Regions from separate parts of the Brevibacterium sp. Z349TD_9 genome, predicted to be linked through region 1. Evidence: riboswitches for the same ligand, from Rfam matches in the RefSeq annotation. Region 1 holds a riboswitch; each other region holds the start of a gene.
The links. Region 1 has a riboswitch for thiamine pyrophosphate ahead of thiC (phosphomethylpyrimidine synthase ThiC). Riboswitches for the same ligand answer to the same signal wherever they lie in the genome.
Positions count from the first base shown of each region.

Region 2: linked by a shared signal. The riboswitch ahead of thiO (glycine oxidase ThiO) and the one ahead of thiC (phosphomethylpyrimidine synthase ThiC) in region 1 are both predicted to bind thiamine pyrophosphate.
Region 3: linked by a shared signal. The riboswitch ahead of thiM (hydroxyethylthiazole kinase) and the one ahead of thiC (phosphomethylpyrimidine synthase ThiC) in region 1 are both predicted to bind thiamine pyrophosphate.
Region 4: linked by a shared signal. The riboswitch ahead of AC0VYB_RS04080 (ECF transporter S component) and the one ahead of thiC (phosphomethylpyrimidine synthase ThiC) in region 1 are both predicted to bind thiamine pyrophosphate.

Region 1 is NZ_CM149680.1:392,466-400,308, forward strand. It holds gene AC0VYB_RS01730 (TAXI family TRAP transporter solute-binding subunit) at 1-548, shown strand, start outside; gene thiC (phosphomethylpyrimidine synthase ThiC) at 727-2,517, opposite strand; TPP riboswitch at 2,514-2,624, opposite strand; gene AC0VYB_RS01740 (M18 family aminopeptidase) at 2,923-4,230, opposite strand; gene AC0VYB_RS01745 (DUF1684 domain-containing protein) at 4,335-5,813, shown strand; gene AC0VYB_RS01750 (M13 family metallopeptidase) at 5,905-7,843, opposite strand, start outside.
Region 2 is NZ_CM149680.1:1,487,060-1,494,902, forward strand. It holds gene AC0VYB_RS06680 (VOC family protein) at 1-247, shown strand, start outside; gene AC0VYB_RS06685 (PepSY domain-containing protein) at 403-1,056, shown strand; gene AC0VYB_RS06690 (thymidine kinase) at 1,076-1,672, shown strand; gene AC0VYB_RS06695 (mismatch-specific DNA-glycosylase) at 1,689-2,330, opposite strand; gene AC0VYB_RS06700 (SRPBCC family protein) at 2,379-2,858, shown strand; gene moeB (molybdopterin-synthase adenylyltransferase MoeB) at 2,842-4,008, opposite strand; gene AC0VYB_RS06710 (thiazole synthase) at 4,005-4,790, opposite strand; gene thiS (sulfur carrier protein ThiS) at 4,792-5,028, opposite strand; gene thiO (glycine oxidase ThiO) at 5,025-6,206, opposite strand; TPP riboswitch at 6,197-6,299, opposite strand; gene thiE (thiamine phosphate synthase) at 6,323-7,000, shown strand; gene AC0VYB_RS06730 (2-dehydropantoate 2-reductase) at 6,997-7,843, shown strand, end outside.
Region 3 is NZ_CM149680.1:2,990,052-2,997,894, forward strand. It holds gene AC0VYB_RS13940 (cysteine desulfurase family protein) at 1-86, shown strand, start outside; gene AC0VYB_RS13945 (hypothetical protein) at 239-451, shown strand; gene AC0VYB_RS13950 (TenA family protein) at 548-1,291, opposite strand; gene thiD (bifunctional hydroxymethylpyrimidine kinase/phosphomethylpyrimidine kinase) at 1,390-2,256, opposite strand; gene thiE (thiamine phosphate synthase) at 2,253-2,960, opposite strand; gene thiM (hydroxyethylthiazole kinase) at 2,957-3,826, opposite strand; TPP riboswitch at 3,814-3,917, opposite strand; gene AC0VYB_RS13970 (sugar ABC transporter permease) at 4,153-5,364, opposite strand; gene AC0VYB_RS13975 (ATP-binding cassette domain-containing protein) at 5,361-6,182, opposite strand; gene AC0VYB_RS13980 (substrate-binding domain-containing protein) at 6,203-7,321, opposite strand; gene AC0VYB_RS13985 (LacI family DNA-binding transcriptional regulator) at 7,440-7,843, opposite strand, start outside.
Region 4 is NZ_CM149680.1:928,548-936,390, forward strand. It holds gene AC0VYB_RS04055 (putative quinol monooxygenase) at 1-106, shown strand, start outside; gene AC0VYB_RS04060 (biopolymer transporter Tol) at 115-420, opposite strand; gene AC0VYB_RS04065 (hypothetical protein) at 492-1,034, shown strand; gene AC0VYB_RS04070 (energy-coupling factor transporter transmembrane component T family protein) at 1,042-1,878, opposite strand; gene AC0VYB_RS04075 (ABC transporter ATP-binding protein) at 1,871-3,361, opposite strand; gene AC0VYB_RS04080 (ECF transporter S component) at 3,361-3,990, opposite strand; TPP riboswitch at 4,016-4,124, opposite strand; gene AC0VYB_RS04085 (universal stress protein) at 4,215-5,192, opposite strand; gene AC0VYB_RS04090 (DUF4916 domain-containing protein) at 5,567-6,106, opposite strand; gene AC0VYB_RS04095 (MmgE/PrpD family protein) at 6,323-7,819, shown strand; gene prpB (methylisocitrate lyase) at 7,819-7,843, shown strand, end outside.

The sequences.
Region 1 (7,843 bases):
TCAAGGGCAAGACGATCTCGACCGGGTCACCGAAGTCCGGCACCGAGGTCATCGCCAACCGCCTCATCGAATCCGCGGGCCTCGCCGACGGTGATGTGACGAAGCAGCGGCTCGACCTCGCCAAGACGGTCGACGGGATGAAAGACGGGACGATCGACGGCATGGTGTGGTCGGGCGGTCTGCCCACCGCAGGCGTCACCGACCTCTTCACCTCGAACGGCGGGGACGTCGAGTTCGTCGACATCTCCGGGCTCGAGAGCAAGATGAAGGAGCTCAACCCCGTCTACGAGGTGGCCGAGATCCCCGCCGACACCTACAAGGGCGCGGGCACGGTGAAGACGATCGTCACCCCGAACGTTCTCATGGTCCGCAACGACATGGATGAGGGCACGCAGTGCGCGCTGACGAAGCTCATCTATGACAAGAAGGCCGACCTCGAGAAGGTCCATGCGGCCGCGAAGGACATCACACTCGACACTGCGGTGCCGCCGGAGCCGATCACACTCGCACCCGGCTCGCAGAAGGCCCTCGACGAGCTGCAGAAGTGAGGGACTGAGTCCGTCGACGATGGTCAGCGCTCGATCCACGCGGCGCTCGAAATCCGCGTCCGGGGCGACTCGGATTTCCGGCTGCGCGTGGATCGGCGGCCTGGGTCCCGGCCCCGCGTGGATCGGCGGCCCGGGTCCCGGCCCCGCGTGGAGCGACGCTGCCAGCGCGCCCCGCGCCTCAGCCTCGGCGGGGGCCGACCGTCGGCTCGGGAAGGTACACCTGGGCCCCGCGCTCGAGGAACTCCCGGCTCTTGGCCTGCATGCCCGCGATCGCGGCCTGCGCCTCGGCGCTTCCGTAGGTGTCGCGGATGTCCTGGGAGATGCGCATCGAGCAGAACTTCGGCCCGCACATCGAGCAGAAGTGCGCGGTCTTCGCCGGTTCGGCGGGCAGGGTCTCGTCGTGGAATGCCTCCGCTGTCTCCGGGTCGAGGCCGAGGGCGAACTGATCGCGCCAGCGGAACTCGAACCGCGCCTTCGACAGTGCATCGTCACGGGCGCTCGCCCCGGGATGTCCCTTCGCGACGTCGGCGGCGTGCGCGGCGATCTTGTACGTGATCACGCCCGTCTTGACGTCCTCGAGGTCGGGCAGGCCCAGGTGCTCCTTCGGGGTGACGTAGCAGAGCATCGCGGTGCCGTAGCGGGCGATCTCCGTGGCCCCGATCGCCGAGGTGATGTGGTCGTAGCCGGGAGCGATGTCCGTGACCAGCGGGCCCAAGGTGTAGAAGGGCGCGCCGTCGCAGAGCTCCTGCTGCCTCTCGACGTTCTCCCGCACGAGGTGGAGCGGGATGTGGCCGGGGCCTTCGACCATGACCTGGACGTCGTGGGCCCACGCGCGCTTCGTCAGCTCGGCGAGGGTGTCGAGTTCGGCGAACTGTGCGGCGTCGTTGGCGTCGGCGATCGATCCGGGACGCAGCCCGTCGCCGAGGGAGAAGGCGACGTCGTACTGGGCGAAGATCTCGCAGAGCTCGTCGAAGTGGGTGTAGAGGAAGTTCTCCTCGTGGTGGGCCAGGCACCAGCCGGCCATGATCGAGCCCCCGCGAGAGACCATGCCGGTGACCCGGTCCGCGGTGAGCGGGACGTAGCGGAGCAGCACGCCCGCGTGCACGGTCATGTAGTCGACGCCCTGCTCGCACTGTTCGATGACGGTGTCGCGGTAGATCTCCCAGGTGAGCGCCTCGGCGTCGCCGTCGACCTTCTCAAGTGCCTGGTAGATGGGGACGGTGCCGATGGGGATCGGGGAGTTGCGGATGATCCATTCGCGGGTGGTGTGGATGTCGTTGCCCGTCGAGAGGTCCATGAGGGTGTCGGCACCCCACTTCGCGGCCCACTGGAGCTTCTCCACCTCCTCGGCGATCGAGCTCGTCACCGCGGAATTGCCGATGTTCGCGTTGATCTTGACGAGGAACGCCTTGCCGATGATCATCGGTTCGGACTCGGGATGGTTGATGTTCGAGGGGATGATCGCCCGGCCGGCGGCGACCTCGGAGCGGACGAGTTCGACGTCGCACTGTTCGCGGATCGCGACGTAGCGCATCTCCGGAGTGATGATGCCCTTCCTGGCGTAGTGCATCTGCGTGACGGTGCGTCCGTTCTTCGCTCGCCGAGGTGACCGCTCCGGACCCTGCCACTGCTGAGAGGGCGCCCCGCGGCGGACGGCGGCTCGGCCGTCGTCTTCGATGAGGTGTCCGCGCGCCTCGTAGGTCTCCGTGTCGTCGCGGTCGGCGATCCAGGGCGCGCGGTGCGGCGGAAGCCCGTGTTCGGGAACGGCGCCGGGGCCGACGGTGCGGTAGACGTGGACGGGCTCGTTGGGGCGGCCGTTCGTGTCCTCGAGGTCGATGCGGGTGACCGGCACGCGGATGTCGTGCTCGCTGTCCTCGAGCCAGGCCAGGGAGTGCGAGGGGTACTGCTCGAGGGGGAAGTCCTCGGCGGGCGTGGTGTTTTCGGGTGTGTCAGGGGTAGGCGCAGTCATCTGCGATCCTCTCTTCCTCCGCCGGTATCAACCGGATCAGGTTCAACGGTCTCGAGCGGCCCTAGCCCGATCTCAGCCTCCTGCCGGAGGCCCCCGTGGGGTCACACAACGACTATCACAGTGTGCGCGTCGCCACAAAACAGCGCGTCCCGTCGACCGTTCGGCGACTGCCGATCGCCCTCGATTAACGCGCACCCGGTCGCTCTCGATCAACGCGGCGGGAGAAAATCGATGCTCCCGCGAAGTCGGTCGCTTTCGATCAACGCGCAGCCGGAATTCCGAGTCCGGGGCGACGCGGAATTCGGGCCCCGCGTGGATCGGGGCTGGAAGTGTCGGCTGCGCGTGGATCGAGGCTGGAAGTGTCGGCTGCGCGTGGATCGGCGTGCGGAGTGCCGGCGCCGGCCCCTACGCTCCCTGGAAGAAGGCCTTGGCGGCGGCACCGAGGGCGACGACGTCGCTGATCGCGCACATCTCCCGCGCCGAGTGCATCGAATAGAGCGCCGGTCCCACGTCGACGGTCGTCATCCCCATCCGCGTCGCCGTCAGCGGTCCGATCGTCGACCCGCACGGCACGGCGTTGTTCGACACGAAGTCCTGGTATTCGACCCCGGCCGCAGCGCACGCCTGCGCCCACACCGCGGTGCCCACGGCGTCGGTTGCATACCGCTGCTGGGCATTGTGCTTGAGCAGGGGTCCGCCGCCGAGGCGGGGCCGCACCTGCGGGTCGTGCCGCTCCTGATAGTTCGGGTGGACGGCATGACCGGCGTCCGAGGACACGCACACCGACCCGGCCAGCGCGGCGAGGTGGTCGCTGCGCGTCGCGTCGGGGTAGAGGGAGGCGACGATGCGCTCGGCGACGTCGGCGAGGAACGGTCCGCTCGCCCCGGACCGAGAGTTCGACCCGATCTCCTCGTGGTCGAACCCGGCGAAGAGGGCGAGGTGGTCGAGCGCCTCGGCGTCGAGCCCGACCATCGCGGTGACCCCGGCGTGGACGGAGAGGAGGTTGTCCAGCCTCGGCGAGGCGAAGAACTCGTCTGCGGCACCGAAGAGCGCAGGCTCCTGGACGGGGATCGTGTAGACGTCGTGGCCGACGATGAGCTCGGGATCCACCTCGGCGGAGGCGGCGAGGAGCTCGAGGACGTCGGCCTCGGCGAGGTCGGCGAGACCGACGATCGGGGTCGTGTGCCGCTGCTTGTCGAGGGTGAGGCCCTCGTTGACCTGCCGGTCGAGGTGGATGGCCAGCTGCGGGATGCGCGCGATCGCCCCGGTGCGCGCGAGAACGACGGTGCCGTCGGCGAGGCTGAGGCGCCCGGCGAACGCGAGCTCCCGGTCGAGCCACGAGTTGAGCAGCGGCCCGCCGTAGATCTCGACGCCGACCTGGCGCACCCCGGCGGTCGCGAACTCCTCACCGGGCTTGAGCTTGAAGGCGGGGGAGTCGGTGTGCGACCCGAGGACGCGGAACGGCGGGATCACCGAGGTGGTCTCTGTCGGGGTCATCCACGCGATGATCGCACCGTCGCGGACGACGAAGTATCCGCGGCCGGGTTCGAGCGCCCAGGAGTCGCGTTCGTCGAGCCGGTGGAAGCCGGCGGCGCCGAGACGGTCGGCGGCGGCAGCGGTGGCATGATAGGAACTGGGAGAGGCAGAGACGAATTCCGAGAGATCGGCTGCGACCTGCGCGTTTGCTGTCTGGTCGGTGGGAGGAGTGCTCATTTTCTCAGCCTATCCTTTGCGGTAGCTTTGATCACAGGTGCTTTGATCACAGCTCCGAAGCGGCAGACCCGGGACGACGAATGAGATTGCGAGGGGACTTCGACGTGAACCAATTCGTGGCCGAATGGAACACCTGGCGGGACTCGCGGAACTCGTCGTTGGCGACACCCTTCGGCTGGCTCAGCGTCGTCGGCCTGCACTGGCTCGATGGGGAGTCGACCTGGCCCGACGCCCCTGGAACCTTCACCGTCGACGACGACGGCTGGGTGCGCCTCGCGCTCGACCCGAGCACGAAGGCCGGCCCCGCCGCACAGACCTTGGACCTCCTCTCCCGCCCCGCCGAGGACGGAGCTAACGCCGAGGACGGAGCTACCGCCGGGGAGGCCCCCGCCGACGACTCGCCCCAGGTCAGGGTCGACGACACCGGTTTCAGTGCGAAGCTGCCGACGGGCGGTTCGCTCGGCTGGTTCACCGTCGGGCACGTGCTCTACGAGCTCATCGACCGCGGTGGGCGGATCGGTGTGAGGATCCGCGACGCGAAGTCGCCGCTGCTGAGCAAATTCGTCGAGGTCCCCGTCTACGACCCCAACCGTGAGTTCGTCTTCCTCGGTCGCTTCACCCCCTATGAGCAGCCGCAGGCACAACCGGTCTCCACCGCGCAGGAGGGTCTCGAGCTGACGACGACGGTCGTCGGCGAGGTCACGTTCACCGGCCCCGACGGCGAGGTCACGCTCATCGCCTCCGGGTGCCCGGCGACCGGACTCCAGCTCGACTTCCACGATGCCACGAACGGGAGGACCACCTCGGCGTGGCGGACGCTCGATCTGGGCATCCCCAACGCCGACGGATCGCTCGTCGTCGACTTCAACCGCGCGGTGAACTACCCGTTCGCGTTCTCCGCGTTCGCCACGTGCCCCGCCCCGGTGCCGGGCAACGTCGTGCCCTTCGCCGTCACCGCCGGAGAACGGCGGCCCCCGTTCTTCTACTCGGAGGCCGGCATCAATGTCCCCTTCCTCTTCTACCGCTGGTGGGACGAGGCGAGCGCCGAGGCGACCCGACCGTGGTACGCCCGGTTCGGCCTCGACATGACCGTCCTCAACCCCAACGAGGATGAGATCGACCAGTCGCTCGTCGGCTTCGACGGAGTCGCGATGTCCGGCGGCGACCTCGCCCCGCTCACGCGCAAGGCGCGCTCGCGGCTCGTCAGGGTCGCCACCGATGCGCTCACCTCACGGCTGCCGGTCATCGGGATCGGGGCGTTCGCGGAGTTCGTCATCACCGCCCAACGGGAGCTGCGCGACCAGCAGGGCCACACCGAGGCGACCCCCGAACCGCGCGCGACGACACCCGGTCGGGTGCCGATCGTCATGAACAACGAACTCGACCCGGCCTCGGTGGGACTCGACGTCGTCGGCACCGACGCGACCGGACTCATCTACGCGGAGGCGGACATGACGCTGCCGCTCGAATCGACGTACCGCGAGATCGGCGAATTCGAGGCGGCGCTGGCGGCGAAGGCGCCGATCGGCAGCTGGGAGGAGTTCGACTTCCGCGTCGTCACGATGGTCCGCCGGCACCGCTAGAGGCGCGGCGACCCCGATTCCGGCATCCCTCCGGGCGCTCGGCAAACCCGCGCAGGGTTGCTCAGCGCCCGGAGGGCTGCCGGGACGAGATCTACCAGATCGTCACACGGGCCTCGGGCGCGAGGTACATGGCATCGGACTCGCTCACGCCGAAGGTGTCGTGGAACGCCGTCATGTTCTTCACGACCTGGTTGCACCGGAACTCCTCCGGCGAATGCGGGTCGATGCTCAGCCTGCGGACGCGCTCCTCGGTGCGCATCTTCGTCCGCCACGCCTTCGCCCATGCGGCGAAGAACTCCGCGGCCTCCGCTTCGGTGGGGGTGCGGCCGAGTTCGAGTTCGAGCGCCTTCCACCCGATCGACAGTCCGCCGAGGTCGCCGATGTTCTCTCCCACGGTGAGCGCCCCGTTGACGTGCTGACCGGCCTCGAGACCGGCGGGAACGAGCGCGTCGTACTGGTCGATGAGGGCCTTCGTGCGCTCCTCGAAGCGCTCCCGATCCTCGGCCGTCCACCAGTCGACGAGGTTGCCGTCGCCGTCGTAGCGCGAGCCCTGATCGTCGAAGCCGTGTCCGATCTCGTGGCCGATGACCGCGCCGATCGCCCCGAAGTTCGCCGCCACCGAGCCCTCGGCGTCGAAGAACGGGGGCTGGAGGATCGCGGCGGGGAAGACGATCTCGTTCATCACCGGGTGGTAGTAGGCGTTGACCGTCTGCGGGGTCATCAGCCACTCGGTGCGGTCGATCTCACCGCCGATGCGCGTGATCTGGCGGGCGTGCTCGGCTCGGGCGGCGCGGCGGACGTTGCCGACGAGGTCGTCGGCGGCCATCTCGGCCGGGTACTCGCGCCACTTGACCGGATAGCCGACCTTCGGCGTGAACTTCGAGAGCTTGACGAGCGCCCGCTGCTTCGTCTCCTCACTCATCCAGTCGAGTTCGGTGATCGACTTCTCGTACGCCTTGATGAGCATGTCGACGAGGTGGTCGATCGCGTCCTTCGCGGCAGGCGGGAACTCGGCCTCGACGTAGAGCTTGCCGACCGCCTCGCCGAGGAGGGACTCGACGAGCCCGACCCCGCGCTTCCAGCGGTCCCGCAGCGCCGGAGTGCCCGAGAGCGTGCGGGAGTTGAAGTCGAAGTCCTCTTCGACGATGTCGTCGGTGAGCAGGGACGCCGTCGAGGTGAGCACCGACCACCGCAGCCACACCTTGAGCGTCTCGAGGTCGGTGTCCTCCCAGACCTGGGCCATGCCGGCAACGTACGAGGGCTGGCCGACGACGACGGTCTCGAGTTCGCCGTCGATGTCGGCGGCGACCGCGGCGAACCACGCATCGAAGTCGAACCCGGGGCCGAGCTCGCGCAGCTGCGCGATCGTGTGCTTGTTGTACGTCTTCTCGGCATCACGGGTGGCCACGCGGTCCCAGTGGTGGCGGGCGAGTGCGGTCTCGAACGCCATGACCTTCGCGGCCACCTCGGCGTCGGTGATCCCTGCAGCCTCACCGAGGCCGGCGAATCCGGACATCCTCTGCACGTGCGCGAGGAACTTCTCACGCACCTCGGCGAAGTCGTCGTTGAAGTAGTAGTCCTCGTCGGGCAGGGAGATTCCGGCCTGGACGAGGTAGAGGGCGTAGATGTCGGAGTCCTTGGCGTCGGCGGTGACGTACCCGCCGAGCAGCCCCCCGATGCCCTCGGTCTCCAGCCGCCCGAGGAGGTTCGCGAGCTCCGTCTTCGACTCGGCTGAGTCGATGGCGGCGAACGTCGCCTCGAGCGGGGTGATGCCGAGCTCGTTGATCCGCTCGAGGTCCATGAACGAGGAGAAGAGGTCGGCGACCTTCTGACCCTCGCCGCCGGCCTCCTGCGGGTCGTCGACGACGGAGCGGATGATCGAGCGCACCTTCGTCTCCGCGGTGTCGAAGAGCTCGCGCATGGCTCCGTCGCCGGCGCGGTCGTCGGGGATCGTGAACGCGTCGATCCACCGCCCGTTGATGTGGCGGAAGAGGTCGTCCTGCGGGCGCACCGACTCGAGGGGAGCGATG
Region 2 (7,843 bases), 1.1 Mb from region 1:
GCGCGGACCGCGCGTCTTCTTCCAGACGGTGCCCGAGGACAAGACGGTGAAGAACCGCGTCCACCTCGATGTCCGTGCCGCTCCGGGACTCCAGGGCAGCGAGCGGATGGAAGCGCTCGAAGCCGAATGCGCTCGCCTCGAGCGACTCGGTGCGACTCGGCTCGAGCGGTTCGACCCGGCCCCGCCGATGGAGACCGGCTTCATCGTCATGGCCGACCCCGAAGGCAATGAGTTCTGCCTTGACTGACTGGCGCTGACTGATCCCGCAGGACGGTGCCCGGGCCCGATCTTCACCCGGCGCCTGGGAGACCTGCTGGTCAGCCGGGTCGTCCCTGGCCAACGGCGATGATAATTCTCTTAGAGTCATGTCCTCGACGAGCCCGCGTTGCTACCGTGGCAGGTATGAACACCGTCTCACCCGTCCCGTTCACAGCCGCTGTCGCCCTCACCCTCAGCCTCACCCTCGCCGGCTGTTCGAACAGCGGAGACGAGACCGAGCAGGCGCCGACGAGCGGTGACCCGGTGCCCACGCAGTCCGAGGACTCCGGGTCCGCGGGCTCGAGCCCCGACGACACCACTGCGCAGTCGGCTCCGACCGGCGCCTCCGACCTGCCGGAGGACGCCGACCTCAGCTCCGCCTCCCCGCAGGTGACCCCCGACGAGGCGATCGCCGTCGCGCAGAAGGAGGCCGGCAACGGCACCGTCCATGCGATCGAACTCGACTACGACCGCCGCGACGGCGCGTGGCAGTACGAGGTGAAGATCCTCAAGGACAGGACGGACTTCGACATCGACGTCGACGCTCAGTCGGGAAAGATCGCCAAGACCGAACAGGACACGACCGACGACTCCGAGCAGGCCATCGACCTCACCGACCCGTTGCCCTTCGACGAGGCCCTCAACCGCGCCTCCGAACAGGGCAAGGGCCGACTGACGAGCTGGAAGCTCGAATCCGACGACGACCGCATCGAGTACCAGTTCGACTACGACGACGCGGGCACGGAGTCCGAGGTCACCGTCGACGTCGAGACGAAGAAGGTCACCGTCGACGGGTGAGCCGACGTAGTCTGGTGTCATGCACGCACCAGCCGGCTCCTGTGGTCGCCTCGAGGTCATCACCGGCCCGATGTTCTCCGGCAAGTCCGAAGAGCTCATGCGCCGGGTCCGTCGCGCCCGCATCGCCGGTGTCGAAGCGCTGGTCATCAGCCATTCCCTCGACACCAGGGCGGAGCTCTCCGCCGTCACCTCCCACATCGGGGTGACCGTGCCCGCCGTTCCCGTCGGAGACGTCGCCTCCCTCGCCGAGGCGGCCCGAGCCGAGGACGTCGACCTCGTCGCCATCGATGAGGCCCAGTTCTTCGGCCCCGACCTCGTGCCCGCGGTCGAGAAGCTCCTCTCCCGCGGCATCGATGTCATCGTCGAGGGACTGTGCGTGACCTTCGACGGTGATCCGTTCGAACCACTGCCGACGTTCATGGCACTTGCCGAGGACGTCACGAAGCTCACGGCAGTGTGCACGGTGTGCGGGCGCGACGCCGTCTTCCACGAGCGCATCGCCGCTGCACCCGCCGGGTCGGCCACCGACATCGACGCCAGCCACATCGGCGGCCTCGACTCGTACGTCGCCCGCTGCCGAGAGCACTTCGGACACGGCACCGCAACGGAGCCCTGACCCATACGCTCTGCGGTCAGTCGGCGATGTCGGCCCACACCTGTCGCCAGATCTCGGCGAGAGCGGCGATGTTGTAGTGCGCGTTGAGACCGCTCGGCTGCGGGACGACCCGCAGCTCGATGTCCGCAGGCCAGCCGGGAATGAGGGACGTGTCCTGGACCCCGAGTGTGGCCTTCGGCTGGGAGAAGGCGATGCGGAACGAGGTGATGCCGGCGATCGCCACCGCCTTCGGGCGGATCTCCGAGAGGCGCTCGACGAGCCTCGCCCCTCCGTCGCGCAACTCCTCGTTCCTCAGCTCATCGGCTCTCGCGGTGGCCCGACCGACGAGGTTGGTGATGCCGATGCCGCGGGAGAGCAGATGCTCCTCATCCTCGATCGAGAGGCCGAGAGACGCATCCACGAGGTGGTCGGTGAGCCCCGCCTGGTGGAGCGAGGGCCAGAAGCGGTTGCCGGGGCGGGCGAACGGGGCGTTGACCGCCGCCGTCCACAGACCCGGATTGATGCCGACGATCAGGAGGGAGAGCTGCCCGGAACCCGCGGGCAGCACATCGTCGATCGCATCGGGATCGTCGGTGGCGAAGCGGGCGAGATCGTCCTTGGTCGGTTTCCGTCCCGCCAGCGGGGACGGTCTGCGGGAGCTGCGGCTTTCCTCGGACACGTCCCCCAGACTACCGTCGAAGGACGACGAGCCGAACGGAGGTCCGGCATGAGCCACGCACACACCCGAGCGGAATCAGGCGAGTCCGCTCCGTTCCACTTCGAGACGACCTGGCGCGTCGCCGAAGCGGTCGAGCCGGTGTGGGACGTGCTCTCCGCCATCGACGACTGGCCTGGTTGGTGGCCGGGACTGGCGTGGGTGCACGCTGTCGACGGAACGCTCGCCGAAGGCTCCAGGGCGCAGATCGGTGTGCGCAGCCCCCTCGGCCTCTCCCTGTCGATGATGCTGCGCATCGAAGCGATCGACCCGCCCCGGCAGGTCGTGCTCAGCGCCGAGGGGGACCTGCGCGGTACCGGGGTGTGGACGCTGCGCCGGTCGGGACCGCTCACCGTCATCGATGCCGTGTGGTGCGTGACGACGACGCGTCTGGCCCCACGCCTGCTGCGCCCCCTGTCGGCCAGGATGCATGCCGCGGTCATGGCCGCAGGCGAGACCGGCCTGCGCCGTCGCCTCAGCGCGCGGGCGTAGGGGAGTCCGCGGCGGACCAGGCCTCGATCCCGCCGGCCAGCGAGCGCAGGCGCACTCCCTCCGGAGTGCCGGGAGCCGCGGCCGCCACGGCCTTCGCCGACCGGACTCCCGACCGGCAGTGGACGACGATGTCGGTGGCGGGGCCGACCACCTCGGCGAGGGCCGGCCACCCCCGGTCGACGACGACGTCGAGGGGCACATGGACGGTGCCGGGGATGGACTGGACCTGCCGCTCCCACTCCTCGCGGACATCGACGATGACCGCGTCGGCCCCCAACGCACGAGCCTCGGCGACGGTGACCTCGTCGACGGCGGGCGCCGAAGCTGCCGGGGGAGCCGCACACGCGACGGCGACCTCGGTGAGGTCGGTCACGGCAGGCCGATCCGGGTCGGCGGAGAAACGCAGCGTCGTGAAGGTCGTCCCCAGCACATCCGTGCGCAGGAGCCTGCCGATGAGGGGGTCCCCGATGCCGCAGATGAGCTTGACGGCCTCGGCGGCCATCGTCGATCCGACGAGACCGCAGAGGACGCCGAGGACTCCTCCCTCGGCACAGGTGGGCACCGAATCGGCGTCGGGGATGTCGGGGAAGAGGTCGCGCAGCATCGGTCCGTGACCGGGCACGAAGGTGCTCACCTGGCCCTCGAAGCGGAAGATCGTCCCCCACACGAGCGGGGTGCCGGTGAGCTCGGCGGCATCGTTGGACAGATACCGGGTCGCGAAGTTGTCCGCACCGTCGATGACGAGATCGTGGGCGGCGAAGAGCTCGAGTGCATTGTCCGGGCTCAGGCGTTCCGCGAGGGCGGTCACGGACAGATGCGGGTCGAGGCGCAGCAGCGCATCCCTGGCCGAGTCTGCCTTGGGGCGGCCGACGTCGGCATCGCGATGGAGGATCTGGCGCTGAAGGTTCGAGACCTCGACGCGGTCGTCGTCGATGACGGTGAGGAGTCCGATCCCCGCCGCCCCGAGGTACTGGAGCACCGGGGCTCCGAGGCCGCCGGCGCCGACGACGAGGACCCGCGCGGCCCGCAGCCGCCGCTGGCCGAGATCTCCGACCTCTGGGAGGCTGAGATGCCGCGCGTACCGGGCGAGCTCATCGGGCGTGAGCGCGTCGACGGGCTCGACGAGCGGGCGCAGAGGTGTCCCGCTCATGGCCCCATCACCAGGTTCTCCGTGGTGACCCTGCCCTCGTGAGGTGAGGAGGCGAGTGCCAGCGGACGCTTGGGGATCCGTCCCGCGCCCCGAGCCAGGCGGCCCGCCTCGACGGCGAGCGCCATCGCCCGAGCCATCGCCGGTGCGTCATGGGCGCGGGTGACCGCCGAGGCGAGCAGCACGGCCGTGCACCCGAGCTCCATCGCCAGCGCCGCATCCGAGGCCGTGCCCACGCCGGCATCGAGGATGACGGGCACCTGCGCACGGGCGACGATCGTCTCGATGTTGTGGGGGTTGAGGATGCCCAGACCCGAGCCGATCGGGGCCCCTGCCGGCATGACCGCGGCGACCCCGGCGTCCTCGAGGCGCTTCGCGAGCGCCGGATCGTCGTTGGTGTAGGCGAAGACCGTGAACCCGTCGAGGACGAGCTCCTCGGCCGCCCGGAAGAGCTCGACCGGGTCGGGCAGGAGGGTGTCCTCGTCAGCGATGACCTCGAGTTTGACCCACGAGGTCTCGAGCGCCTCCCGGGCGAGCTTGGCCGTGAGCACAGCGTCCCGGGCGGTATAGCAGCCCGCGGTGTTCGGCAGGGAGCGGATGCCGAGTCGTTCGAGGAGGGCGAAGACCGAGTCCCTGGCGTCAGCGTCGAAACGGCGGATCGCCACGGTCGTCAGCTCCGTCGCCGAGGCGGTCAGTGCGTTCTCGAGGATGCTCAGGGTGCTCGCCCCTCCGGTGCCCATGACGAGGCGGGAGTCGAAGGTCGCTCCGTCGATCGTCCAGCTCATCTCAGCCTCCCTGCACAGCAGTGACGATGTCGACGGTCTGGCCGTCGACGATGGCGAACTCGGCCCAGAGTCCACGGCGGATGACCTCACCGTCGACAGCGAGGGCCACCCCGAGACGGCCTCCGTCGACGGGAGTCCCGTCCGTCGCGAGCTGCCTGCCGGTGACGTGCTCGACGAGCGAGCGGGCCGTGGTGCCTGAGGCGAGCTCGCTGCTCTCCCCGTTGAGTGTGATGGTCATGGTTCCTTCCTTGCTGTGGTCATCGCCGCCACAAGGCGCGGAGACGGGCTCTCGTTCGACTGTGCGGCTTCGGAGAAGCGGCGGGGAGCAAGGGCCGCGGGCGCCCCTGCGGGCAGCCACGGCGAGTCCTCACCGCGGGTGAGATCGGCACCGAGGCGGGCCCCGAGCGGAGTGAGGAGGATCCCGTGGCGGAAGTACCCGGTGGAGACGACGCAGCCGGGGTCCGTGCGCCCGATGAACGGCACGTCATCGGGTGATCCGGGTCGGGCACGCGCAGTGATCTCGGTGATCTCGGCATCGAGGATCCCGGGCACGAGCCGTTCGGCATCGTGGAGGAGACGGTGGACTCCCTCGGCGAGCACCCCGGGCCGTCCGTCCTCACGGGACGTGGCGCCGAGGACGAGTTCCCCGTCGGGGCGCGGGACGATGTAGACGGGCCGACCGGCGACGAGTCCGCGGATGGTGCGGGTGAGCAGCGGCGGTGCGCTCGCGTCGGTGCGCAGCCGGATGATGTCGCCGTGCACGGCTCGCAGCGGCAGGTCGGGGACGCCGGCGATCGTCCCCACCGCTTCACCGGCGGCGACGACGACCTGGTCGGCGGTGAGGCTGCGCCCATCGGCAAGAGCGACGCCGACGGTGCGGCCGCTGACGCGGACGAGTCCGGTCGCCTCCTCACGGACGATGTCGTCGTCGAGGAGCGAGAGCAGGGCGCCGGTGATCCGTCGTGGGTCGACGGCATGATCGCCGGGGATGCGCACCGCCCCGCTCACCCCTGGCGAGAGGGCGGGCTCGAGATCGCGGGCCCGGGATCCGGTGATGAGTTCGACCTCGGACCCCGCCTCGGCCTGCAGGGCGCGCAGGTCCCGCAGGGTCGCGAGATCCGCCCTGTCCCCGGCGCACACGAGGGTCTCCGTCTGCGTCTCGCCGAGGTCGTGCCCGGTCTCGGCGGTGAGTCGCGAGGCGAACTCGGGGTAGAGATCGGCAGAGGTGCGCATGAGGGGGAAGAGCGGAGACTGCCCCCACGCGATCTCCGCGGCCGGGGCGATCATGCCGGCGGCGGCATACGAGGCCCCTTCGCCGGGTGCGGGGTCGATGAGCGTGACCGACGCTCCCCGGCCACGCAGCTCCCATGCTGTGGCGAGCCCGATGATCCCGGCCCCGATGACGATGACGTGCACTGTATTCTCCCTCCGGCGGCATGACCCGCATCAGGTGCGGCGGTCGGCACGAAGCCCTCTCAGCCTCCCAGCGAGGCTCCCGCGAACTCCTCTACTCTAGGAGCATGGTTCCCGTGATGACAACGTCCTCCGCCCAGCGAGACACGCAGACCACGACTCGAACCGCGCGTCGGCGCGCGCTCGAGGCGGCCCGCCTCTACCTCTGCACCGATGCCAGGACCAAGCAGGGCGATCTCGCCGCGTTCCTCGACGCCGCATACGCCGGGGGCGTCGACATCATCCAGCTGCGCGACAAGAGCCTGGAGGCACGAGAGGAGATCGCCGCCCTCGAGGTCCTCCGGGACGCCGCCCGCCGCCATGGCAGGCTCTTCTCCGTCAACGACCGTGCCGACGTCGCCCTCCTCGTCGGCGCCGACGTCTTCCACGTCGGACAGGGTGACCTCACGAGCGGCCAGGCCCGTGCCGTGCTCGGACCCGACGTCCTCCTCGGCCGTTCGACCCACTCGATCGACCAGGCGCTCGCCGCCGACGCCGACCCCGACATCGACTACCTCTGCCTCGGGCCCGTGTGGGAGACCCCGACGAAACCCGGGCGACCGGCCGTCGGCCTCGAGCCCCTGCGGGAGATCACCGGACGGGTGAGTACGCCCTGGTTCGCGATCGGCGGCATCGCCGCCGGTGAGCGGCTCGACGCGGTGCGCGAAGCCGGAGCCGAGCGCATCGTCGTCGTCCGCGCCGTCACCGAGGCCGATGATCCCGCCGCAGCGGCAGCGACCCTGAAGGGAGAGCTGTGAGGATCCTCATCGCCGGAGCCGGGGCCACCGGGGGAGCGTTCGGCACCCGCCTCGTCGAAGCCGGACGTGACGTCACCTTCCTCGTCCGACCCGAGCGCGCCGAGGCGCTGCGCGCATCGGGGCTGCGCTTCATCGGCCCCGACGAGGACAGGACGAACCCGGTGGCCGTGACGACCGCCGAGGAGCTCGCAGCGAACCCGATCCCTGCGGACCTCGTCCTCATCGCCGTCAAGGCCAGCGGCCTCGACCAGGTCATCGACGACATTCGCCCGGCGATCGGGCCGGACACGCTCATCATTCCGTTCCTCAACGGCATGGCCCATATCGACCGCCTGGACAGGGAGTTCCCCGGGCAGGTGCTCGGGGGCCTCGTGAAGATCATCGGCACGATGCGCGGATACGACGTTGTGCAGATGACGGACATGGCGACGATGACGATCGGCCGCCTCGGCGGGGGAGAGGTGCCTTCCGGGATCGTCGAGGCCCTCGACGTCCCCGGCTTCCGCCTCCAGGTCATCGATGCCATCGATGACGCACTCTGGGAGAAGTGGGTCTTCATCGCCGCAGCCGGCGTGGTCACGTGCCTCTTCCGGGCGCCCGTCGGGGCGATCATGGCCGCCGGCGGCGAACCCCACGTCGTCGCGATCGTCGACGAGCTCGAAGCCGTGGCGATGGGCGCCGGACACCCGATCTCGGCGCGCTCCCGCGCGGTGACGCTCTCGATGCTCACCGCCGAGGGCTCCTCATTCACCTCATCGCTCTATCGCGACGTCACCGCCGGACTGCCCAACGAGACCGAGCACATCCTCGGCAGCCTCGCGGCGACCGCGGCGGGACTCGGGG
Region 3 (7,843 bases), 1.3 Mb from region 1:
CGTCTGCCATCACCGCCGAGCAGGGCTCAGCTGCGGCAGCGGCGGTCGTCGAGGCGGCGAACCGGCTCAGCCTCGCGTATTCGTAGGCCTCAGCCCGTTCGGGTCGCGCCAGCCCTGCCGCCTCGCCCTCACTGCGGCGCGAAGAGGCCACTGATGTGCGATTGGCCCCTTTCCACAGCGCCACTTCGGAGAGACACTGGAATCCAGGGTTCCACTGCGGCTGCGAGGGGGTTTCGTCATGGATCTGCTGATCATCACCATCATCGGTGCCGGCTTTGCGGCGATCGTCTTCGCCCTCGGGCGCCTCACGTGTCCGCGGCACGACCGTGTCCCCCTGTCCCAGGTCGATCGCGTCATCCTCTGGACGACACTGTGCCGGGGCTGGATGGTTCTCGGACAGTTCGCCCCGCTGACCATGATCGTCGACGACCGCCGCGAGGGCCGCGCTTAGAGGAGGTCACTGCGCCGCCGCGGAGGAGGTCACTGCGCCGCCGCAGCGGAGGGGTCGCCGTCTGCGCGGAGGCCGCCCTCCGCGCAGCGTCGGCGCTCACCGCACAGGTTCGGCCGCGGGCACCGCGAAGACGCCCGCGTCCCAGTCCTGCAACGCGTGCGCCGAGGCCCAGAAGTGGAGTTCGTAGACGCACGCGCGTTCGAACGCGGCCCGCATCCGCGCCGCCTCATCGGCTGGCGCCCGGTCGAGTTCGCGTTCGAGGATCTCGACGGCCTTCCGCGTCGACTCGTCGAACTCCGGGGCGTCGTAGGTCTGCACCCACGTCCGATACGGGTGGTTCTCGTCCATCTCTCCGGCGCGCTCGATGAGCACCTTGCCCATGTGCGCGTACACCCAGAAGCAGGGCAGCACTCCCGCGACGCCCTCACCGTAGGACCGGGTCGCGGCCGTGGCGACGAGGAACGAGACGTATCCGAGCGTCGTCGGCGACGGACCCACCCGGTCCTCGGCCTCGAGCTGGGAGTGCGCCTGCCCGAGGCGGGCATCGGAGAGCAGTTGGGCGTGCATCTCCTCCTCGACGGTGATCGCCTCCGCCGCCGAGGTGGACCAGAACCGGGACTCGTCCCGGTCCGTCGTCTTCCCGGCGAGGAAGGACATCGCCTTCGCATATCCGCTGAGGTAGATGCTGTCCTGAGTGATGTAGTTCGTGAACGCAAGAGGATCGAGGCTGCCCTCGGCGAGCTGGCTGAGGAACGGCAGCGCCTCGATCGCCTCGATGATCGGGCGGACGTGGTCCCAGAGTTCGGTGGTCTGCGGGCCGGCGGCGAAGGTCGTCGTCATACGTGTCTCCTTGGGTCGAATCGTCGTCGATCGGGTCGGGTCCGGGGCGCCGCGGTGCTGCGATGGTGAAGCGCTCCGGGTACGGTGCTCGGGCGGGGTCAGCGGCGGACGATGTCGACCTGATGGTCGACCGGTCCGTGGGCGCCCGCGGGGTCGAGGCTGACCTTCCAGTCCGCCGCCGAGGCGAGCGCCCGGGCAAGGAAGTCGAGTCCCCGTTCGACTGCCTGCCGCATGTCCTCAGAGGCCAGCGTCTTCCCGCCGTTGGCCCGCCGGAGGACGGCCGCCTCGGCGGTGATCGCAGCCGAGAGCGTGCACCCGGTCCCGTGCGTGTTCGGGGTCGCGATCCGAGGGTGGGCGAACTCGGTGACCTCCCCGTCGGCGGTGACGAGGATGTCGGCGACCTCGCCGTCTGCGGCGTGCCCGCCCTTGAGGAGGACGGCGCGCGTGCCGCGCGCGACGAGCTCCCTGGCCTGGTCGCGCATCTGCTCAGGGGTCGTCGCCTCGGGCACGTCGTCGCCGAGGAGGAGGGCCGCCTCGGGGAGGTTCGGTGTGATGAGGTCGGCGGCCGGGAGCAGGCGCGTGCGCACGGCGTCGACGGCATCGACCTCGAGGAGGCGGTGTCCGGAGGTCGCGACCATGACGGGGTCGACGGTGAAGAACCCGAAGTCGGAGGTCGCTGCCCGGTCGACGACGAGGTCGACGAGCGACCGGGATCCGAGCATGCCCGTCTTCGTCGCGTCGACGGGCATGTCATTCAGCACGCTGTCGAGCTCATCGGTGACGAAGTCCTCGTCGATCGGGTAGACGCGGGACACCCCGTGGGTGTTCTGCGCGACGAGGGCGGTGATCGCCGTCGTCCCGAGCACGCCGAGGGCGGTGAACGTCTTGAGGTCGGCGTGGATTCCCGCCCCGCCGCTCGGGTCGGTGCCGGCGATCGACAGCGCGATCGGTGGTCGCTCGCTCATGCCTGTTCCCCGTCCTTTCGGGTGCCGTCGCCGAAGGCGTCGAGGAGGTCCGCGGCCGCCTGCTCGGGATCCTCGGCGCGGCAGATCGCGGAGACGACGCAGATGCCGACGAGTCCTCGTCCCCGCAGTTCGTGCGCGCGCTCGGCGTCGATGCCGCCGATCGCGACCGCGGGGATCCCCGCCGAGGCGGTGAGTTCGCCAAGGCGGTCGGGACCGATCCCGGCCGGGGCGTCGGTCTTCGTCGTCGTGTCGAAGACCGGTCCGATGCCGACAAGGTCGACGCCGCCGGTCTCCTGGGCCGTGGCGAACTCCTCGGGTTCGGCGGCGGAGAGGCCGACGAGGGGGCCGTCGCCGAGGAGGTCGCGCACCTCGGCGACGGGGGTGTCGGTCTGGCCGACGTGGATGTGGACGTCGCTGCCCTCGTCGAGGAGGCGGCGGGCGACGGCGACCCGGTCGTTGAGGAAGACGGGAACGCGGCGGTCGGTCCCGGCGATCGCCTCGGTGACGGCGGCGATGACCTCACGGGTGAGGACGAGGAATTCGGTGTCGTCGATGTCCTTGTCGCGGACCTGGACGACACCGACTCCCCCGGTCACGGCCGCGCGCACGGTCTCGGCGACGGTTCGTCCCGCCTCCGCGCACTGCGCGGTATCGGTGACGAGGTAGAGGCGGGTGTCGATGCCCGCGAGCCGATCGCCGCTCATACTGTGGTCACCTCGACCCGGGCGCGGCCGATCCGGTCGTCGTCGGTGGTGAAGAGCGCGTCGAGGAAGTGCACCGAGTAGGTGCCCGGTCCGAGCGCCCCGGTGGCGGCGGCCTCTCCGGCGACGGCGAAGTGGGCGTGGGCGGCGACGACTGCGGTGAAGCGCTCGAACGCGGCCGATCCTGCCGGGCCCGCCTGCGAACTCGTCCCCGCCGGCGGGACGGCGGCGAGGTAAGCGGCGGTCACGGCGCCGAGTGAGCAGCCGGTGCCGATGACGAGCGGCATGAATGAGTGTCCCCCGTCGACGCGGGCGATGTGGTCGGCCCCGTCGATGTGGGCGACGATGGCGTCCCGGGCACCGGAGACGGCGACGATGGCGCCGGTCGTGCGGGCGAGCTCGGCGGCGGCCGGGAGCACGGCGTCGACCTCGTCGGTGGACTCGACCCCGCGCCCGCCCGCTCCGGCTCCGGCCAGTGCCGCGATCTCCGAGGCGTTGCCGCGGATCGCGGTCGGGTGGGCGGCCGCGGCGCGGCGGATCCGGGTGGTGCGGTGGTCGGCGGCGCCGATGCTCACGGGGTCGAGCACCCAGGGTTTGGCATCCTCGGTGACGGCGTCGACGGCGTCGACGGCGGCGTCGGCGGCGAGGAACTGCTGGTCCGTCGCGGTGCCGAAGTTGACGAGCAGACCGCCGGCGAGGTGGGCGAACTGCGCGGCATCGGCGTCGTGGTCGAGCATCGCCGGTGACGCCCCGACGGCGAGGAGCACGTTCGCGCTGAACTGCTGCACGACCGTGTTCGTGATGCATTGGATGAGCGGGTTCGACGCGCGCAGCCGCGCATGCGCCGACGACAGGTCGATGTCGGTCATGACGATCCCTTCGCTAGCATGGCCCAGATCAGGTTCGATGGGTGTTCTCTCAGCCCTGCGCGAGTCGCACCGGGCACCCCATGTCATTTGCCCCCGACTGTATCACCGACACCTAGGGGGCGACGACGGTGCCCGCACGGCCCACCGCCGCGAACCCGCCCGACCCCACTTTCAATCCAGCCGCCCGGCCCCGATGATTCACTTTTCGCCCGATCGGTCTGGTCTTGAACCGACTGATCGGGCGAAAAGTGACTCAGTTCCGCCTCGGCGACCGACCCAGCCGCCTATCGGCGGCCGTCGGACCTCTGTCGCCTACCCTCCGACGCCTACCCTCTGCCGACGTAGCGCTGGCCGCGGCGGCTGATCGCGTCGATGACGACGGCGGTGAGGAGGACGAGCGCGGTGATGATCTGCTGCGCGTCGGAGTTGAAGCCGATGAGGTAGAGGCCGTTGTTGATCGCGCCGACGACGAGCGCCCCGAGCACCGCAGCCCACGCCGAACCGCGCCCGCCGAAGAGCGAGGTGCCGCCGATGACGGCCGCCGCGATGGCGTTGAGGAGGTCCTGCGTGCCCACGAGCGTCGACCCCGCGTTCGTCGTCACCCCGGCCTTGACGAAGCCGAAGAGCGCGGCGAGGACTCCGGCGGTCATGAACACGCTGATCCGCACCCAGGTCACCCGGATGCCTGCGCGCCTGGCGGCCTCGACCTTGCCGCCGACGGCGTAGATCGATCGACCGTACTTCGTCTTCCGCAGGACGAGGTCGATGACGATGGCGATGACGAGCATGAGGAAGAACGGCATCGCCAGCCCGAAGTCCTGGTTGACGAGGATGAGGAATCCGAAGACGACCGCGGTGAGGAGGACGATGCGGATGATCACCGATGTCCAGCTCGCGCTGTCGAGTCCGGCATTGTGCCGGCGCAGTTTCGAGTGGATGATCCCGGCGGCGAAGCCGAGCACCGCGACCGCGCCGAAGACGTAGGCCCAGATGGCGGGGAAGTAGTAGCTCGCGAAGTCGAAGGCGAAGGTGTCGGCCATCGAGAGGTTCTTCTGCGTGCCCAGCGTCGTCAGGGTCAGGCCGGTGAAGGCGAGGAGGCCGGCGAGGGTGACGACGAAGGCGGGGATGCCGACGACGGCGAAGAACCAGCCCTGAATGGCGCCGACGACGAGGCCGAGGAGGAGCATGATCGTCAGGGCGATGATCGGGGGCACACCCTGCCTGACGACGAGGACACCGAGCACGGAGGCGCAGAGACCGCCGAGCTGGGCGAGCGAGAGGTCGATCTCGCCGAGGAGGAGGATGAGGTTGATCCCGAGGGCGAGGATCGCGAGGTAGGCGACCTGCGTGGAGAGGTTGACGAGGTTGGCAGGGGAGATGAAGTTGCTGTTCGCCGACTGGAAGACGATGACGATGATGACGAGGGCGAGGATGACCGGGAACGAGCCGAGCTGACCCTCCTTGATCCGCCGGACGAAGGTGCGGACGAACCCCTCCTGCGAGATCCGTTCGTCAGTGATGAACGAGTTCCGGGTCATCGGCGCTCACCCCTGCGTGCCGCCCGCTGGGTGACGACGTTGTCGTTGGCTCCCGTGATGGCGGCGATGAGGACGTCGGTGCGCTCATCACCGGGGAAGTCGCCGGCGTCCTTGCCCAGGCGCAGGACGTGGACGCGGTCACACACGGCTTGGACGTCGGCCATGTTGTGGCTGACGAGGAGGACGCCGAGGTCGCGGTCGCGGAGGCGTTCGATGAGGTTGAGCACCTCGGCGGTCTGGGCGACTCCGAGGGCCGCGGTCGGCTCGTCGAGCATGACGATCGACGGTTCACCGAGGAGGGACCTAGCGATCGCGACTGTCTGCCGCTGCCCGCCGGAGAGGGCGGCGATGGGCACCCGGACGCTGGGGATCTTCGCCGAGAGGCTGCGCAGCAGCTCCCACGACTTCGCCTCCATGGCGACTTCGTCGAGGACGCCTGCGCGAGTGTCCTCGTGGCCGAGGAAGAGGTTCGCCACCACGTCGAGGTTCTCGCACAGGGAGAGGTCCTGGAACACCGTGGCGACCCCCGCCTTCTGCGCGTCCTTGGGTGAGGAGAACCTCTGCGGGCGGCCGTCCATGAGGAGCTCGCCGTCGTCGGCGCCATGGACGCCGGCGATGATCTTGATGAGCGTCGACTTGCCGGCACCATTGTCGCCGACGAGCCCGACGACTTCGCCGCGGCCGATGGTGAGATTGATGTCGGTCAGTGCCTGGACGGCACCGAAGCGCTTGGATATTCCGCGCAGTTCGAGCACGGGCTGTGTGGTCGCCGACGCCCGCCCGAAGGCGGGCATCGGCTCGTTCGTCTGTGAAGTCATCGGCGTGCGCTCAGCGTCCCCTACTCGATTCCGGCGTCGGCGCAGAGCTTCTCATCGATGCCCGAGCAGATGTCCGAGGCCTTGATCTGATCGCCGACGATGTCCTTGATCGTGTCCTTCGTGACGACCTTGGCTTCGACGAAGTCCGTCGGCGTGTCCTTGTACGTCGTCGCAGCCTTCGGCTCCTCGCCGTTGGCGAGCGCGACCGCGGCCTTCGCCGCGTACTCGGCCTGCGGCGGGATGGACTTGTAGATCGTCGCGTACTGCTCGCCCTTGAGGATGTTCTGCAGGCCGTCGACTTCGGCGTCCTGGCCGGTGACGACGGGTTCCTGCTTCGCCTTCGTCGTTGCGGCGAGCACCCCACCGGCCGTGCCGTCGTTGGCCGCGTAGATCGCGATCGGCTTCTCTCCTCCGCCTTGCAGCTGGCCTTCGACCCACTGCCGGGCGTCATCGGGGTTCCAGTCGAGGGTGTCGTGACTGGCGGCGATGTCGACGCCGGCGGCCTTGAGGGTCTCCTCGGCACCGGCCTTGAAGTCGGCGGCGTTGGGGTCCTTCGGGTCGCCGTTGACCATCCACACCGGCCCGGACTTCGGGTCGACGCCCTTGGCCTTGAGCCCGTCGAGGAGGGCCTGACCCTGAAGGTTGCCGATCTTCTTGTTGTCGAACGAGGTGTAGTAGTCGGCTCCGTCGAAGAAGCGGTCGTAGGAGACGACGGGGATCTGCTTCGCTTCGGCCTTCGCCAGGGACGACGCGACCGCCGAGGCGTCGACCGGGTCGAGGACGATGACGTCGACTCCTTCGGTCACCGCAGCCTCGAACTGCTGCTGCTGTTGGGAGGCGTCCTGGTTGGCGTTGCGGTATTCGACCGTCGCATCCGGGTTCGCTTCGGCGACGTACTTCTCGAAGTTCGGCTTGTCGAGCGACTCGTAGCGGGTGGTCTTCGACTCGGGCAGGAGAAGGGCGATGGTGACGTCACCGTCGGAGCCGGTACCGGATCCGGCCTCGTCGTTGCCCTGGCCCTTCTGGTTGCCGCAGCCGCTGAGGGCGAGCGCGGAGATCGCGACGGCGGCACCGAGGATGGTGAGCCGGCGGTGGGCGCGCCTCGGCGATGCTGATTCGCGGGTGTGGGAACTGCGCATTCTCGAAACCTTTCCTCATTCTGACAACGTTGTCAGGATGGTAGTCATACTTCGCTCACCGATGAGGTTTGTCAACTGTCCGCGCGGAATTCCCTCCGAGGATCCGACAGCCGCCTGCTCAGCGTGCTGCGACCTGGCGCGGTGACTCCTCACCGCTGCCGCGACGGATGAGGCGGACCGGGGTGAGGCCGTTCGCCGAGGTGAGGAGGGGTATCGACCCTGTTGCGGAGCTGCGACGGTGGTCGCCCGTGAGGACCCGCACTGCCTCGGCGGACATCGCGTCGACATCCGGGTCGACGACGGTGACGTCGAGGAGGTCTGCTCCGGGGAAGTCGTCGATGCCGACGACCGCGGGCCATTGGTCGAGTCGCCGGCTCGCGTCGATCGCCCCCATCGTCACCGTCGCAGAAAGCGTGATGAGCGCGGTCGGGGCGGCCCGGGACCCGAGCAGGGCGGCGACGACGTTCTTCGCGCTCGACTGGTCGTGGGCACCCGTCTCGAGGTAGGCCCGCCAGCCGATGT
Region 4 (7,843 bases), 540 kb from region 1:
CGGCCTCGAATCCATGCGTCCGCTGCTCGCCTCGACACCGAAGATCATCTCCCGCAAGATCGACGGCGAGGGCTGGGACGAGATGGGCGAACTCGTCATCGACTGAGCTCGTCGTCATCGACTGAGCTCGCTCAGAGCCTCCTCGGCTCGGGTCAGCCGTTCATCGACGGGGAGCTCCCACCATTTCTCCCCGCGCTCGCCCAGCCCTCTCTTCGCGAGGTCGACGCGATCCCGGGCTCGCCGCAGTGCCGCTGAATCCTCGGCCTTCCTCGCCGACTTCACCGCGTTGCGCGCCCGACCGAGGTGGCTCTTGAGGTCCTCGACGACACGATCGGGCAGGGCGGGATCGGTCCGCCGCCATCGCCGACCGCGAACGACCAGCCACTTCTCGTCGTCGGTGTACTCAGCCTCGCCCGCCATGGCGGCAGTCTACGTCGAGCAGGCAGAGCCGCAGCGATGCCGCGACCGCGCACGCGTCATAGACTCAGACCATGGCGACGAAAGCGCAGAACATCGAGTCCATCGAACGGGCCCTCGGCGAGCCCTGGTCCACGACCCGGCAGCGCCTCGAGAAGGCCGGCGGGAAGGACGCGAGCCACAAGGAACTCGCCGACGCTCTCTACCCGCAGTTCGACGGCGTCGTCGACAACCACGGATGGTGGGTGCAAGGGGCCGTCGTCGCCTATGAGCAGGAGATCGGGCGCCGCGTCCCCGGCCAGCGCGCCGACGGCACCTTCGACGTCGCCGTCTCCCGGACGGTGACCGGCGAGCGCGGCGACGTCATCGACCGCGTCGCCGCCCTCGTCGACGGCGAACTCGGCGGAGTCGCGCTCGACGGTGATCCGCGGGTCTCGACCACACCCAAGCGCTCCTACTGGCGAGCGAACCTCGTCGACGGCACAAAGGTCGAAGCCGCCGCCGAACCCAAGGACGACGACCGCACCCTCCTCGCCCTCACCGCCTCGAAGCTGCCCAGCGCCGAGGCGCTCGAGGACTGGCGCTCCCACCTCAAGGACCTCATCGGTCAGGTGTGAGCCCGCCTCAGCCGGGGATGATCGGGTTCCATGTCCCCAGCAGGTGCGCCGAGGCGATCGCCGCCACGGTGACGGCCATCGCGGTGAGCACGACGACCGCGTCGGCGATCCCGAATCGTGAGCGTCGCCGCCACGTGCGTCCCCGTCGCCCGAAGGCGCGACCCTCCATCGCCATCGCCAGCCTCGTCCCCCGCCTGATCGACTGGACGAGGAGGACGAAGATCCCGGCGAAGAGGCTGCCGGTGCGCCGCAGCACGGAACCTCCGGCCAGCCCCCTGGCGCGACGCGCCATCGCCAGGGTCTGCCATTCGGTGACGAGGAGGCCGAGCAGACGCGAGGCCGCGAGCACCGAGACGACGACGGTCTCCGGCAGTCGCAGATGTTGGACGAGCGCATCCGAGAGATCCCTCGGATCGATCGTCGAGGCGAGGACGACAAGCGGGACGGCAAGCGCGAGGGCACGGACGAAGATCGCCGCCGCGGATTCGAGGGACCCGGTCGTCATGAGGATCGGACCGAGATCGACGACGACCGCCCCGGTCTTCTCCGCGAGGATCGCCGTGCCCCATGCCGCGAGCAGCGCCCCGAGCGGCAGGAACCACAGGCGCTTGAATGCCGCCCACAGGTCGAGCCCGCTCAGCGGCAGAGCGAGCAGCGAGAAGCCGAGGATGACCCCGGCCGAGACGATGTCGATGCTCAGCAGCGCCCCGACCATGAGGATGAGGGCGACGGCGATCTTCGTCAGTGGATTGCAGCGGACCAGCGCAGTCGACCGGACGACGGGAATGAGCTGACCGGGATCCTCGATCGCGACCCTCTCTCGGGCCGGCGCAGCCTCACTCAACGCGCTCACCTCGCAGCGGCTGCGCGCTCGTTCCGAGGCTCACACGCCTCGCCCCGATCGCGTCGAGGAAGTCGTGGTCGTGGCTGACGGCGACGACCGCACTGCCGTGGTCGAGGACGTCGAGGAAGAGCGCGACGAGTCCCGCCCAGGTCAGCGCATCCTGACCGAATGTCGGCTCGTCGACGATGAGGACCCGCGGCCTGGGCGCGATCATCGCCGCCACCGACAGCCGCCGCATCTCGCCCCCGGAGAGTCCCTGCGGGTGGGCGTCAGCGATCTCGGTGAGCCCGAGCGTCTCGAGCAGTCTGGTCACCCGCGATTCGACCTCGCTCTCACTCCATCCGGCCAACCTGGGGCCGAGGGCGAGCTCGTCGGCCACGCTGGCCTTGAGGAACTGGTGTTCGGGCTCCTGGAAGACCATTCCGATCCTCGGTGCGAGGAAGGCCGACGGCCAGCGGAAGGGCCGGTCGTGCTTTGCGCCTTCGGCCAGTGTCCCGTGGGCGCGCACTTCGCCTGCGAACTCGGGAATGAGTCCGGCCAGGGTGAGCGCCGTCGTCGACTTGCCGGCGCCGTTGGGTCCGACGATGCCGACCGCCTCGCCGGCTCGGATCTCGAGCGAGAGGTCGGTGGTCGCAGGCACCCCCGCCCGTGGCCGGGCCGCACTCAGCCTCTCAGCGGTGAGCACCGTCCCTCCCGGCTCGCCGGATCGCAACGCTCCCGGCTGACGCGGGGGAGTGCGGGAGCCGGACTCGGGCACCCAGATCCCGGTGGCCCGGAGCACCTCGGCGAGGCCGGGATCACCGAAGACCGCGGACGGCGATCCCTGCGCGACGACGCCGTCCTGCCCGAGGACGATGACAGTGTCGACGTCGTCCGACCACAGACTCACCCGGTGCTCGACGACGATCATCGTCGCCGAGGTGGCCGCCTGGACCGTGAGCACCGCGTCCCGGACCGAGGCCGCCGAGGCGGGGTCGATGTTCGCCGTCGGCTCGTCGAGGACGATGACCTCGGGGGCCATCGCGTGGATGCCGGCGAGTGCGAGGCGCTGCTTCTGGCCCCCGGAGAGTGCGGCCGTGGGGTGGTCGAGGGGCAGGTCGAGGCCGAGCGCTGCCAGGGAGGCGGGGATGCGCTCGTCGATGACTTCGGCGCTCATCCCGAGGTTCTCCATTCCGAAGGCGACGTCGTCGCCGACGCGGGAGAAGATCACCTGCGAATCGGGGTCCTGGAGGACGAGCCCGGTCACACCTCGGCGAGGATCCGGTGGGGCGTCACCGATCACGAGCTCTCCTCCGGCCTCACCCGATTCGACGGGGAGGACACCCGCGATCGCGTGGAGCAGTGTCGACTTCCCCGCCCCTGACGGGCCGAGGAGGAGAACCTTCTCACCTGCGGCGATGTCGAGGTCGAGGGGGCCGACGGCGAGCGTGTCCCGATCGGCGTGCCGCCACGAATAGCCGCGAGCGCGGATCGGCAGACCCATCAGCGGATGCGGCCGGAGGCGAACGAGGACAGCGCCCCGGTCTTCGCGATCGCACGGTAGGCGTACCACGCACCGATGCCGGAGATGACGATGCCGGAGACGATCGCGCACACGGCGTAGGCGAGCTGGTAGGTCAGCTGCCATTCGGCGTTGTAGAGGATGTTCTCGCTCACGGCCATGAAGGCGGCTGCGACGAGACCGGACAGCGTCGTCACCCACAGCGTGAACCTCCGGTAGCCGAAGGCGGCGAAGACGAGTTCGGCACCGAGGCCCTGGATGAAGCCCGACAGGAGCACGGTCGAGCCGAAGTGGGAGCCGAGGACGCCCTCGACGATCGCGGCGAGCACCTCGCAGAGCAGCGCGGCACCGGGCTTGCGGATGATGGCGCCGGCCAGAGGTCCGGCGAGCACCCAGAGTCCGGCGATGAGTCCGATCGAGGGCGGGAAGGCCTGGAAGCCGAGTTCGATGACCTTCCAGCTGGCGGCGAGCACCCAGAAGATCAGGCCGACCGCGATGCCGAGCACCGCGGTGACGACGTAGTCGACGACGCGCCACTTCTTCGTCGGCGGGGCCTGCGTGTAGGCGGGTGCGGACTTCGCGGCGGTTCCGGGCGCGGTGGTTCTCGGCATTGTGCCTCCTCGTGTCTCAAGGAGGGGTAGAAGAGTCTCGACTTCCTTCGGCGGTGCTAGCCGCATCAGGTTCGAGGGTCTGCAGCATGATCTGCACTCTCAGCGCCCCTGCTGGCGCTCCCCTGTCGTGAGACTTACTGTACAGCACCCGCCGCGCCGCCTGTCGGGACCGCGTCAGGCGATCAGGCAGGCGGCGATGGTCGTCATGTGTCGTGCGGCTGTGGTCAGCTCGGGACGATCATCACCGGACCCTCGGCATGGTGGAGGACCCCGCGGGAGACCGAGCCGAGCAGCGCGCTCTTGACCGCTCCGCGACCACGCGTGCCCATCACCGTCAGCTGCGCCCGCTTCGTCGCCTCCGAGAGCATCGCGGTCGCATCGCCGACGACCACCGAGGTGGAGATCGGCAGACCCGGGAACTGCTCGCCGAGCGCATCCGCCTCCGCCGAGAGCGCGGTCTCGAGCTGCTTCTGCCGACGGTCGGCGACGTCGGCGCCGAGCTCGAGCTCGGGATACCAGTAGAGCCACTCCTCGCCGGCGGGCAGGACGGAGACGACCTCGAGTCCGGCCTCCCTCGAGGCGGCCACCTCGGCGGCGGTGAACATCGCGATCCGCGCGGCCTCCGAACCGTCGACGGCGACGACGACCGGTCCGCGGGCCTCGCCGCGCTGTGCTGAGTGCTGGGGGACGACGATCGTCGGGCAGTGCGCGTGCGGGGGCAGGGCCGTGGAGACCGATCCGAGCATGCGACCGAGGAACCCGCCGCGCCCTCGGGCGCCGACGATGACCACCTCGGCGTTGGAGCTGAGGTTGACGAGGACGCCGGCGGCGTCGCCGGATTCGGCCGCGTAAGTCACGGGTTCGGGATGATCGGCGAGGAGTTCGGACGCCTCGGCGAGGAGCTTCTCGGCTCCCCGCAGTGCGGCCTCGTCCTCGGGTTCGGAGGGTATGGAGGCCATGTTCGGGTAGATCATCAGCGGCATCGTGAACGCCGTGACGACGGTCAGGGGGACGCCGCGGTGGAGGGCTTCGATCGCGGCGTAGCGCAGGGCCAGGGCCGCGAGTTCGGATCCGTCGAAGCCGACGAGGACGCCGAGGTCGCGGCTGAGTCCGGACTCGGCGGGCCGCGGGTCGGCGGCGCGGTCATCGGTCGGGTTCGCAGCGGCCTGGCGAGCGGGGTTCCGGTGGGCGTCAGCGTTCATGGCAGTCCTCTCGACGGGGCCTGACCAACCCTGACGATGACGGCGGCCCCGAAAACCACATCCGTCGTCGTCGCCTCCAGTCTACCAGTGCACTTCTACAGCGTGTAGAAAAGTCGCCGAGGCGGTCGCCGGGTTGCTGTGGCGCCGCGGGGTGGCTGTGGCACCGCCGAGTTGCTGTGGCGCCGCGGGGTGGCTGTACGCCCGCGGGGTGGCTGAGCGGCCGGCGGGCGCATGGGGTTGCCGAGTCGAGGACGCCAAGTGTCGATTTCTGGCTCGCGAATCGACACTGAGCGTCCTCGAGTCGCAGCGCGCCGCGGAAAACCGGGCGGCACCCCGCGTAGGCGCCGGGCGCAGGCCCGATGGACAGCCCGGCCTCAGATGGGAAAGCCGAGGTAACTCAGGGCCGCGCGGATGATGTGCTCCTGACCGTGGGAGAGTTCGCTCGCGATGTCCTCGCGCAGCGCCTCCGACGGCGTGAGCCAGTCGAGGCTGAGCGCGTCCGCGCGCGGGGTGCACTCGCCGCGGACCTCCATGACGAAGCACATCGAGATCGCGTGCTGACGCGGGTCGTGGAGGAGCGCCGCTCCCTCGGTGGGGAAGTACTCGGCGATGTGGAACGGCGCGATGGCCGGGGGGACGACCGGCAGCGCGAGCGGACCCAGGTCGTTCTCGGCATGGCGCAGCAGAGCCGCGCGGATCGACTCGTGGTAGCGGATGCGGCCGCCGACGACCTCGCGACCCAGGGTGCCGTCGTCGAGGCGGCGCAGCAGGAGGCCGATCTCCTCGACATCGCCGGCCTCTCCGACGCGGACGGGGATGGCATTGACATAGGGGATGGGGAGACGGCGACGAAGCTGGGCGAACTCGTTGTCGTCGAACCAGTTCTCGTCGAAGTCGAGGGCAGTGCGGGTCATATCCCGATTATGTCACAGTTCACCTCGACGGACGGGTGGGAGGAGGGGGGTCGAGGCGGCTCATGCCGGTCGGGTAAAGTATCTTGATGTCAAGATAAAACTCCGGCCGGGCCGCAGCGTCGCAGTGACGTGGCCTACAGTTGAGTCAACCACTCTCCGGCCAGCGGCGGTCGTGACATGGCCCGCAGCGGTCAACGACGATTGAAGGGATTGTCCATGATTGATCATGAGGTCCGTACCCACAAGAGCTCAGAGAACCTGGCTCGTGAGGATCAGCTCGCCTGGAAGATCGCCGAGGTCGCCTCCGACCCGACGCCCGTCGATCCCGAGGTCACCGAGATGGTGATCAACCGCGTCATCGACAACGCCGCCGTCGCGGCCGCCTCGGTGAACCGTTCGGCCCCCACCCACGCCCGCGAGCAGGCACAGGCGCACCCCTTCACCCCGGGTGCGACGATCTTCGGACTTCCCCTCGCCGAGCGCTTCTCCCCGGAGTGGGCGGCCTGGGCCAACGGCGTGGCCGTGCGCGAACTCGACTTCCACGACACCTTCCTCGCCGCCGAGTACTCCCATCCCGGTGACAACATCCCGCCGATCCTCGCCGTCGCCCAGCACATGGGCATCGGGGGAGCGGACCTCATCAACGGCATCGCCACCGGGTACGAGATCCAGGTCGACCTCGTCAAGGGCATGAGCCTGCACCAGCACAAGATCGACCATGTCGCCCACCTCGGCCCCTCGGCCGCGGCCGGCATCGGGGCGATGCTCCACCTGCCCACCGAGGTGACCTTCCAGGCAATCCAGCAGGCCCTGCACGTGACGACGGCGACCCGCCAGTCCCGCAAGGGTGAGATCTCCTCGTGGAAGGCCCACGCACCGGCCTTCGCCGGGAAGATGGCCGTCGAGGCCGTCGACCGGGCGATGCGCGGTGAAGGCGCCCCGAACCCGATCTACGAAGGCGAGGACGGCTTCATCGCGTGGATCCTCTCAGGCCCCGAGGCCCGCTACACGATCCCGCTGCCGGGCAAGGGCGAGGCCAAGCGCGCCATCCTCGACACCTACACCAAGGAGCACTCCGCCGAATACCAGGCGCAGGCGCTCATCGACCTCGCCCGCAAGCTCGGCGGTGAGATCGAGGACCTGACGAAGATCAAGCGCATCATCATCCACACCTCGCACCACACGCACAACGTCATCGGCACCGGCGCGAACGATCCGCAGAAGATGGATCCGAAGGCCAGCCGCGAGACGCTCGACCACTCGATCATGTACATCTTCGCCGTCGCCCTCGAGGACCGCGGCTGGCACCATGAGGACTCGTACACCCCCGAGCGGGCCGCCCGTCCCGAGACCGTCGAGCTCTGGCACAAGATCGAGACGACCGAGGATCCCGAGTGGACCCGCCGCTACCACTCGACCGACCCGAACGAGAAGGCCTTCGGCGGCCGCGTGGAGATCGAGTTCGAGGACGGGTCGACTCTGACCGACGAGATCGCCGTCGCCGACGCCCACCCGCTCGGTGCCCGCCCGTTCGTCCGCGAGAACTACGTCGAGAAGTTCCGGACGCTCTCCGCGGGCATCCTCACCGAGGCCGAGGCGAACCGCTTCCTCGACCTCGCCGAGAACCTCGAGAGCCTCGACGCAGCGGGCGTGGGCCAGCTGAGCTTCGCCGTCGAAGGGCTGAAGCACAGCGGTTCGAAGGGCATCTTCTGATGCTCGGGGCAACGACCACACCGG